3 regions of the Bacillus sp. LR_5 genome follow, and region 1 is predicted to be linked to each of the others. Evidence: riboswitches for the same ligand, from Rfam matches in the RefSeq annotation. Region 1 holds a riboswitch; each other region holds the start of a gene.

Region 1 (2,274 bases):
AATGGGATATGAAAGACCCAGTGTAATCAAAAAGGCGGTGACTATATAGTCCCGCCTTTTTGATTGTCATTACACAGCTGAAGGGTGTTTTGAAAGCTCAAATGCATCGTGCAGCGCTTCAACTGCTTTCACCATGTCATTTTCACTTACGACTGTTGATACTTTGATTTCAGATGTGCTGACCATTTTGATTAAAATGTTTTTTTCCGCCAGTACAGCAAACATTTCAGCTGCTACACCAGGATTTGAGGCCATGCCGGATCCAACAATGGATACTTTAGCCAATTTGCTTTCTGTCTCGATTTTCTCGAATTCAAGCGCGTCTTTATACTCTTCAAGCACCGCAACGGTTTGGTCTGCGTCTTCTGTTTTAACTGAGAAGGAAATTCCGGTCTGATGGTCTCCGGCCTGCGTTTGGATAATGATATCGACGTTAATGTTTCTTTTGGCAAGTGTTGTAAAGATAGTAGACAGGGTTGTCAGGCCGCTAGTCAGACCGTAAATGGTTACTCTTGTGATTTGATCTTCGAACGCAATGCCTCTGACAATTAAATTTTGCTCCATGGATGATTCCTCCTCAATTAATGTTCCCGCTTCTGTTTCTGTACTTGAACGCACTTCTAACGGCACTTGGTAATTTTTCGCGAATTCAACGGCTCTCGGATGAAGAACGCCGGCGCCCAAATTGGCAAGCTCAAGCATTTCATCGTATGAGATGCCGGCAAGTTTTCTCGCTGATTTCACATAGCGCGGATCGGTTGTAAACACTCCGGGCACGTCCGTGTATATGTCACATTTATCCGCTTTTAATGCGGCAGCCAAAGCGACTGCTGTTGTGTCTGAACCGCCCCGGCCCAATGTCGTGATTTCGCAATCCTCTGCCATGCCTTGGAATCCTGCCACAATGACAATCTTTCCTTGCTCAAGCTGGTCTGCTAAAACCGAAGTGTCGATATCTGTAATTCTGGCGTTTCCGTGAACGGCTTCCGTGCGGATTCCCGCCTGCCAGCCAGTATAGGACACAGCGTCATAGCCTTTTTCCTGCAGCGCCATTGAAAGCAGGGAAATGGTGACCTGCTCGCCCGTCGCCAGCAGCATATCCATTTCGCGTTTGCTCGGCTGGTCAGAAATTGCTTTTGCAAGGCCGACCAATTCGTCAGTGGATTTTCCCATAGCTGAAACGACAACAACGACTTGATGGCCCTTCTGCTTTTCTGAAATCGCGCGGTTTGCCGCATTTTGAATTTTTTCGACTGAGCCGACGGAAGTACCTCCGAATTTTTGTACAATAAGACCCATGTATTACCACCCTTTACATTTTGGTTCGTGCGGGTGAGGAGAAAGAGCGCTTTGTCCACAATAAAAAAAGCAATGAGAGGAATGCTCTCATTGCTTATCAATTAATCATCATAAATGATTATGAACAACGAGATAGCCCTCCAAGAAAATGATTTCTTGACAGCCCTACATTTATTCAATGCACGGCCAGCAAATAATACCGATGGGGTTTTATTTGCTTCGGCGACGCTCCCCTTTCAGCCTTTTTCACAGAATCCATCTTTCTCCAAAGGCTTACTCTTGAAGTTCGCACCTCTATCTTCACCATATAACACGATCTAACTATGAAATTAGTTCACATTTTATCAGATCTTTTTTAAAAGGACAACATTATTTTTGCAATTTGTCGTAAAGCAGCTGAGCAGCCGCTGCGGGAACACCCGCTTTTTGGATGTCCTCAAGGCTTGCTTCCTTCATTTTTTTAACCGAACCGAAATGCTTTAACAGCATTTTCTTTCTTTTCTCTCCGATACCCGGGATGTCGTCCAATACGGATTGAAACGCGCTTTTTCCGCGGATTTGCCTGTGAAAACTGATCGCAAAACGGTGCACCTCGTCCTGAATGCGCTGCAGGAGATAAAATTCCTGACTGTTTCGTTCCAGATACACCGTCTCCAGCGGATCTCCGATTAATAAATTTGAAGTTCTGTGTTTTTCGTCTTTGGCTAAACCGGCGATCGGGATATCCAAGCCGAGTTCATTTTCAATGACATCCCTTGCAGCGTTGATCTGCCCTTTTCCTCCGTCAATGATGATCAGATCAGGCAGCGGCAGATTTTCGCGAAGCACTCTCGTATAGCGCCTCCTAACAACCTCTCTCATTGAGCCGTAATCATCCGGTCCCGTAACGGTTTTGATTTTATATTTGCGGTATTCCTTTTTGTTCGGTTTGCCGTCGATAAACACGATCATCGCGGAAACCGGGTTTGTCCCCTG
Region 2 (2,274 bases), on a different contig from region 1:
TCTATTCAAAAAACAACCACTTCCTTCCGAAGGAGATTTTAGTTCCGGACAGCGTAGATCAATCCATGATCGAGCAGCTGCTGGAAACAAACGTTCACCAGCCGAAAAAAGGCCCGAAAAAAGAACTGCTCATGCTTGCCCATAAAAATGCAAAAATCGCATTGAAAGAAAAATTCTCTTTAATCGAACGGGACGAGGAGCGTTCAATCGGGGCAGTGCAGAAACTAGGTGAGGCATTAAATATTTATACGCCGCACAGAATTGAAGCGTTTGATAACTCAAATATACAGGGGACAAACCCGGTTTCCGCGATGATTGTGTTTATCGATGGCAAACCATACAAAAAGGAATACCGCAAATATAAAATCAAAACTGTTACAGGGCCGGATGATTACGGTTCTATGAGAGAGGTTGTCAGAAGACGCTATACGAGAGTGCTTCGTGAGAATCTGCCGCTGCCCGATCTGATTATCATTGACGGAGGAAAAGGGCAGATCAACGCAGCAAGGGATGTCATTGAAAATGAACTCGGCTTGGATATCCCGATCGCCGGTCTAGCGAAAGATGAAAAACACAGAACCTCAAATTTACTGATCGGTGAGCCGCTGGAGGTAGTGTATCTGGAACGAAACAGCCAGGAATTTTACCTCCTGCAGCGCATTCAAGACGAGGTGCACCGTTTTGCAATCAGTTTTCACAGGCAAATCCGCGGAAAAAGCGCGTTTCAATCCGTTTTGGACGACATCCCGGGTATCGGAGAGAAAAGAAAGAAAATGCTGTTAAAGCATTTCGGTTCCGTTAAAAAAATGAAGGAAGCAAGCCTTGAGGACATCAAAAAAGCCGGTGTTCCCACAGCGGCGGCTCAGCTCCTTTACGACAAATTGCAAAAATAATGTTGTCCTTTTAAATAAGATCTGATAAAATGTGAACTAATTTCATAGTTAGATCGTGTTATATGGTGAAGATAGAGGTGCGAACTTCAAGAGTATGCCTTTGGAGAAAGATGGATTCTGTGAAAAAGGCTGAAAGGGGAGCGTCGCCGAAGCAAGTAAAACCCCATCGGTATTATTTGCTGGCCGTGCATTGAATAAATGTAAGGCTGTCAAGAAATCATTTTCTTGGAGGGCTATCTCGTTGTTCATAATCATTTATGATGATTAATTGATAAGCAATGAGAGTATTCCTCTCATTGCTTTTTTTATTGTGGACAAAGCGCTCTTTCTCCTCACCCGCACGAACCAAAATGTAAAGGGTGGTAATACATGGGTCTTATTGTACAAAAATTCGGAGGCACTTCCGTCGGCTCAGTCGAAAAAATTCAAAATGCGGCAAACCGCGCAATTGCAGAAAAACAGAAAGGCCATCAAGTCGTTGTCGTCGTTTCAGCAATGGGAAAATCCACTGACGAATTGGTCAGCCTTGCAAAAGCTATTTCTGACCAGCCGAGCAAACGCGAAATGGATATGCTGCTGGCGACAGGCGAGCAGGTCACGATTTCACTCCTTTCAATGGCATTGCAGGAAAAAGGCTATGACGCTGTGTCTTATACTGGCTGGCAGGCGGGAATCCGTACGGAGGCCATTCACGGAAACGCCAGAATTACAGATATCGACACTTCGGTTTTAGCAGACCAGCTTGAAAAAGGAAAAATTGTCATTGTTGCAGGCTTCCAAGGCATGACAGAGGATTGTGAAATTACGACATTGGGCCGGGGCGGTTCAGATACAACAGCAGTTGCTTTGGCTGCCGCTTTAAAAGCTGATAAATGTGACATATACACAGACGTGCCAGGTGTGTTTACAACCGATCCGCGCTATGTGAAATCAGCGAGAAAACTTGCGGGCATCTCATACGATGAAATGCTTGAGCTTGCCAATTTAGGCGCCGGCGTTCTTCATCCGAGAGCAGTTGAGTTCGCGAAAAATTACCAAGTGCCGTTAGAAGTGCGTTCAAGTACAGAAACCGAAGCGGGAACATTAATTGAGGAGGAATCATCCATGGAACAGAATTTAATTGTCAGAGGCATTGCATTTGAAGATCAAATCACAAGAGTAACCATTTACGGGCTGACTAGCGGCCTGACAACTTTGTCTACTATTTTTACGACACTTGCCAAAAGAAACATAAACGTGGATATCATTATCCAAACGCAGGCCGAGGACAAGACTGGAATTTCCTTCTCTGTCAAAACAGAAGATGCAGACCAAACCGTTGCGGTGCTTGAAGAGTATAAAGACGCGCTGGAATTTGAGAAAATCGAGACAGAAAGCAAAT
Region 3 (2,274 bases), on a different contig from region 1:
CAAGCCGACAAAGAATAAACCGATGCCGAGGATAAATGTCGTTAAATCTGCTGTGCCTGTTACGATAACAAACACGGAGTATGCACACGCCAGTATCGCGATCAATCCGTCTCTTACACGGGAGCCTTTCAGCTGGTCATACGTTTCACCTTTGATGACTACCTTCAAGCTGTAGATTGCAGATACCAGATACGGAATTAAATATGCAAGTGTAGCCGCTGTCGTTAAAAATGTAAATGCGTCACTTATTGTCCGGGAAATAACCGAGAAAATGAAGACCTGTGACATGACGTTTGTAATAATAAGTGCAATGACCGGACTTCCCTTTTTATTCGTTTTTGCAAAAAATGCCGGGAAATCTCCTGCTTTAGCGGCTTGGTATGGCACCTCAGAGCCAAGCAAAATCCAGCCGAGCATCGTTCCGAATAAACAAAGGATAGCCAAAAGCGCCATAATCACGCTTCCCGCGTTTCCAACAATCGCATAGAGTACATCAACAAATGGTTTTTCAGAGCCGACAAGCTTATCATGCGGCAGAACACCCATCGTAATTAAAGTCACAATAATATATATGCTCAAGGCAATCAGCAAGCCGGTAATTGTCGCACGTTTCACATCACGCTGAGAGCGCGCACGGCCGGACAGGATCACCGCGGATTCAATTCCGACAAACGCCCACAGTGTAGAAATCGCGGCGTTATGAACCTGGCCGCCAATTCCAATGCTTGTGCCGTTTTCTCCTTGAACCGGGAAATAAAAATGACCGAATAATGTCGTTTGAAACACAAATAAACCGGCAACGATAAAGAAGACAAAACCTAATACTTTAGAAAGCGTTGTGACAAAGTTTAATTTACTTGCGCCGTTAATGCTGGCAACAAGAATCGCGTGCGTTCCCCATAACAAGATCGTACATACGGCAAACGTCAGTAATTGGCCGAGTGTCACCTCTTGCCCGCCGATCGAAAACATCTCACGTTTATCAACCAAGATCGGGAAGAACGAAGTCAAGTAACCGGCGAGACTTGTGATGATCGCCACGTTACTGATCCAGCTCGCCACCCAGTAGCCCCACACCATTGTGAAACCGGCAGCGTTGCCTTTTTTCGGGTCAGAAAACAGCGCTCTTGCATAACTTTGCGGTCCCGCTGTCAGTTCAGGCTTGCGAATGGACAAGTGTCCGAACACAAGTGCAATCATCAGCACGCCGGCACCTGTCAAAAGCCAGGCGGACGTAGCTCCAAACGGACTCGCAATTGAAGCAAGCGAGCTCGGCAAGGAGAAAATTCCTGATCCAACCATATTTCCAACGACAAACGCCGTTAATAACCAAAAACCCCATTTTTTTGTCTGTTCCATTCCAGTACCTCCATGATTCTTTGTACGGACCAGACCCCGAGATCATATAAACGCAAAAAAAGCCTGAACAAAAGTCCATGCTTAAAGAAACACACACCCTTGATCTCCGGATAGCCCTCCGCGAAAAAGCACGCGGCAGTCCTGCACTTATTCAGATACAGTCCCAGCATAGAGAAGGATCGGCTTTCTCCACACTTCGGCGCTGATGCCTTTTACACATGTTTAACAGCTCCTGTCAGCCTGGCATGTGTGACTTATCATCCGCGCAACCTCTACCTCACTGAGAAAGAGTGAGGATTTAATTATTCAGTTACTCCCAGAAGGTTATCAAAGAAAGGATGATCTGTCAAAGGGAACAGATGGAAAATACGGATAGAGCCAAGCCCTATCCGCATGTGATTATCGATTATTTTTCTTTTTTTGCACAGCTTCTTGAAGCGGATCATCTTTTAGAGCTGAACCAGCATCTTCAAGAGCTCCTTGGATTACGTTTTTTTCTTTTTCGGAACGTTTTCCTTTATCTTTATTAAAGAAACCCATTCGTATCACCTCTTTTAAAAAATAGGTACATGTTTAAGATGCCTCTTTCCTGAAAAATTATGCGGGATATTTTTTATCGTCCAAAGTCCTGTTGATCAAACATACATTCTCTTGATATATTTGTAATTCAGAGATTTTTTGCAAAAGATAAAAGGAGAAGCGGCAAATGACAGGAAAAACACACATCATGGGAGGCATCGCTTCTTGTACGGCAGCGGCTTATTATTATGGATTTGATCCAGTGCTTATGGCTGCGTCAGGCGCGGTTGGAGCATTAATACCCGATATCTGCCACACACAAAGCAAAATCGGGAGAAAATTTCCTATTTTATCGAAAGTGGTCAGCTCCGTTTTTGGCCATCGTACATTTACACA

Evidence for each region. A riboswitch is a leader RNA that binds a small molecule or an ion and turns the genes downstream of it on or off. The one in region 1 is predicted to bind lysine.
Region 2: another riboswitch for lysine. It lies ahead of RAC86_RS33980 (aspartate kinase); the one in region 1 lies ahead of RAC86_RS18460 (aspartate kinase).
Region 3: another riboswitch for lysine. It lies ahead of RAC86_RS15415 (amino acid permease); the one in region 1 lies ahead of RAC86_RS18460 (aspartate kinase).

Annotation. Positions count from the first base shown of each region.
Region 1 covers NZ_JAVAXX010000092.1:4,413-6,686, forward strand. Annotated here, with positions in the region: gene RAC86_RS18455 (YslB family protein) at 1-26, shown strand, start outside; gene RAC86_RS18460 (aspartate kinase) at 70-1,299, opposite strand; lysine riboswitch at 1,425-1,604, opposite strand; gene uvrC (excinuclease ABC subunit UvrC) at 1,669-2,274, opposite strand, start outside.
Region 2 covers NZ_JAVAXX010000341.1:3,290-5,563, forward strand. Annotated here, with positions in the region: gene uvrC (excinuclease ABC subunit UvrC) at 1-893, shown strand, start outside; lysine riboswitch at 958-1,137, shown strand; gene RAC86_RS33980 (aspartate kinase) at 1,263-2,274, shown strand, end outside.
Region 3 covers NZ_JAVAXX010000066.1:4,459-6,732, forward strand. Annotated here, with positions in the region: gene RAC86_RS15415 (amino acid permease) at 1-1,359, opposite strand, end outside; lysine riboswitch at 1,463-1,642, opposite strand; gene sspJ (small acid-soluble spore protein SspJ) at 1,759-1,899, opposite strand; gene RAC86_RS15425 (metal-dependent hydrolase) at 2,066-2,274, shown strand, end outside.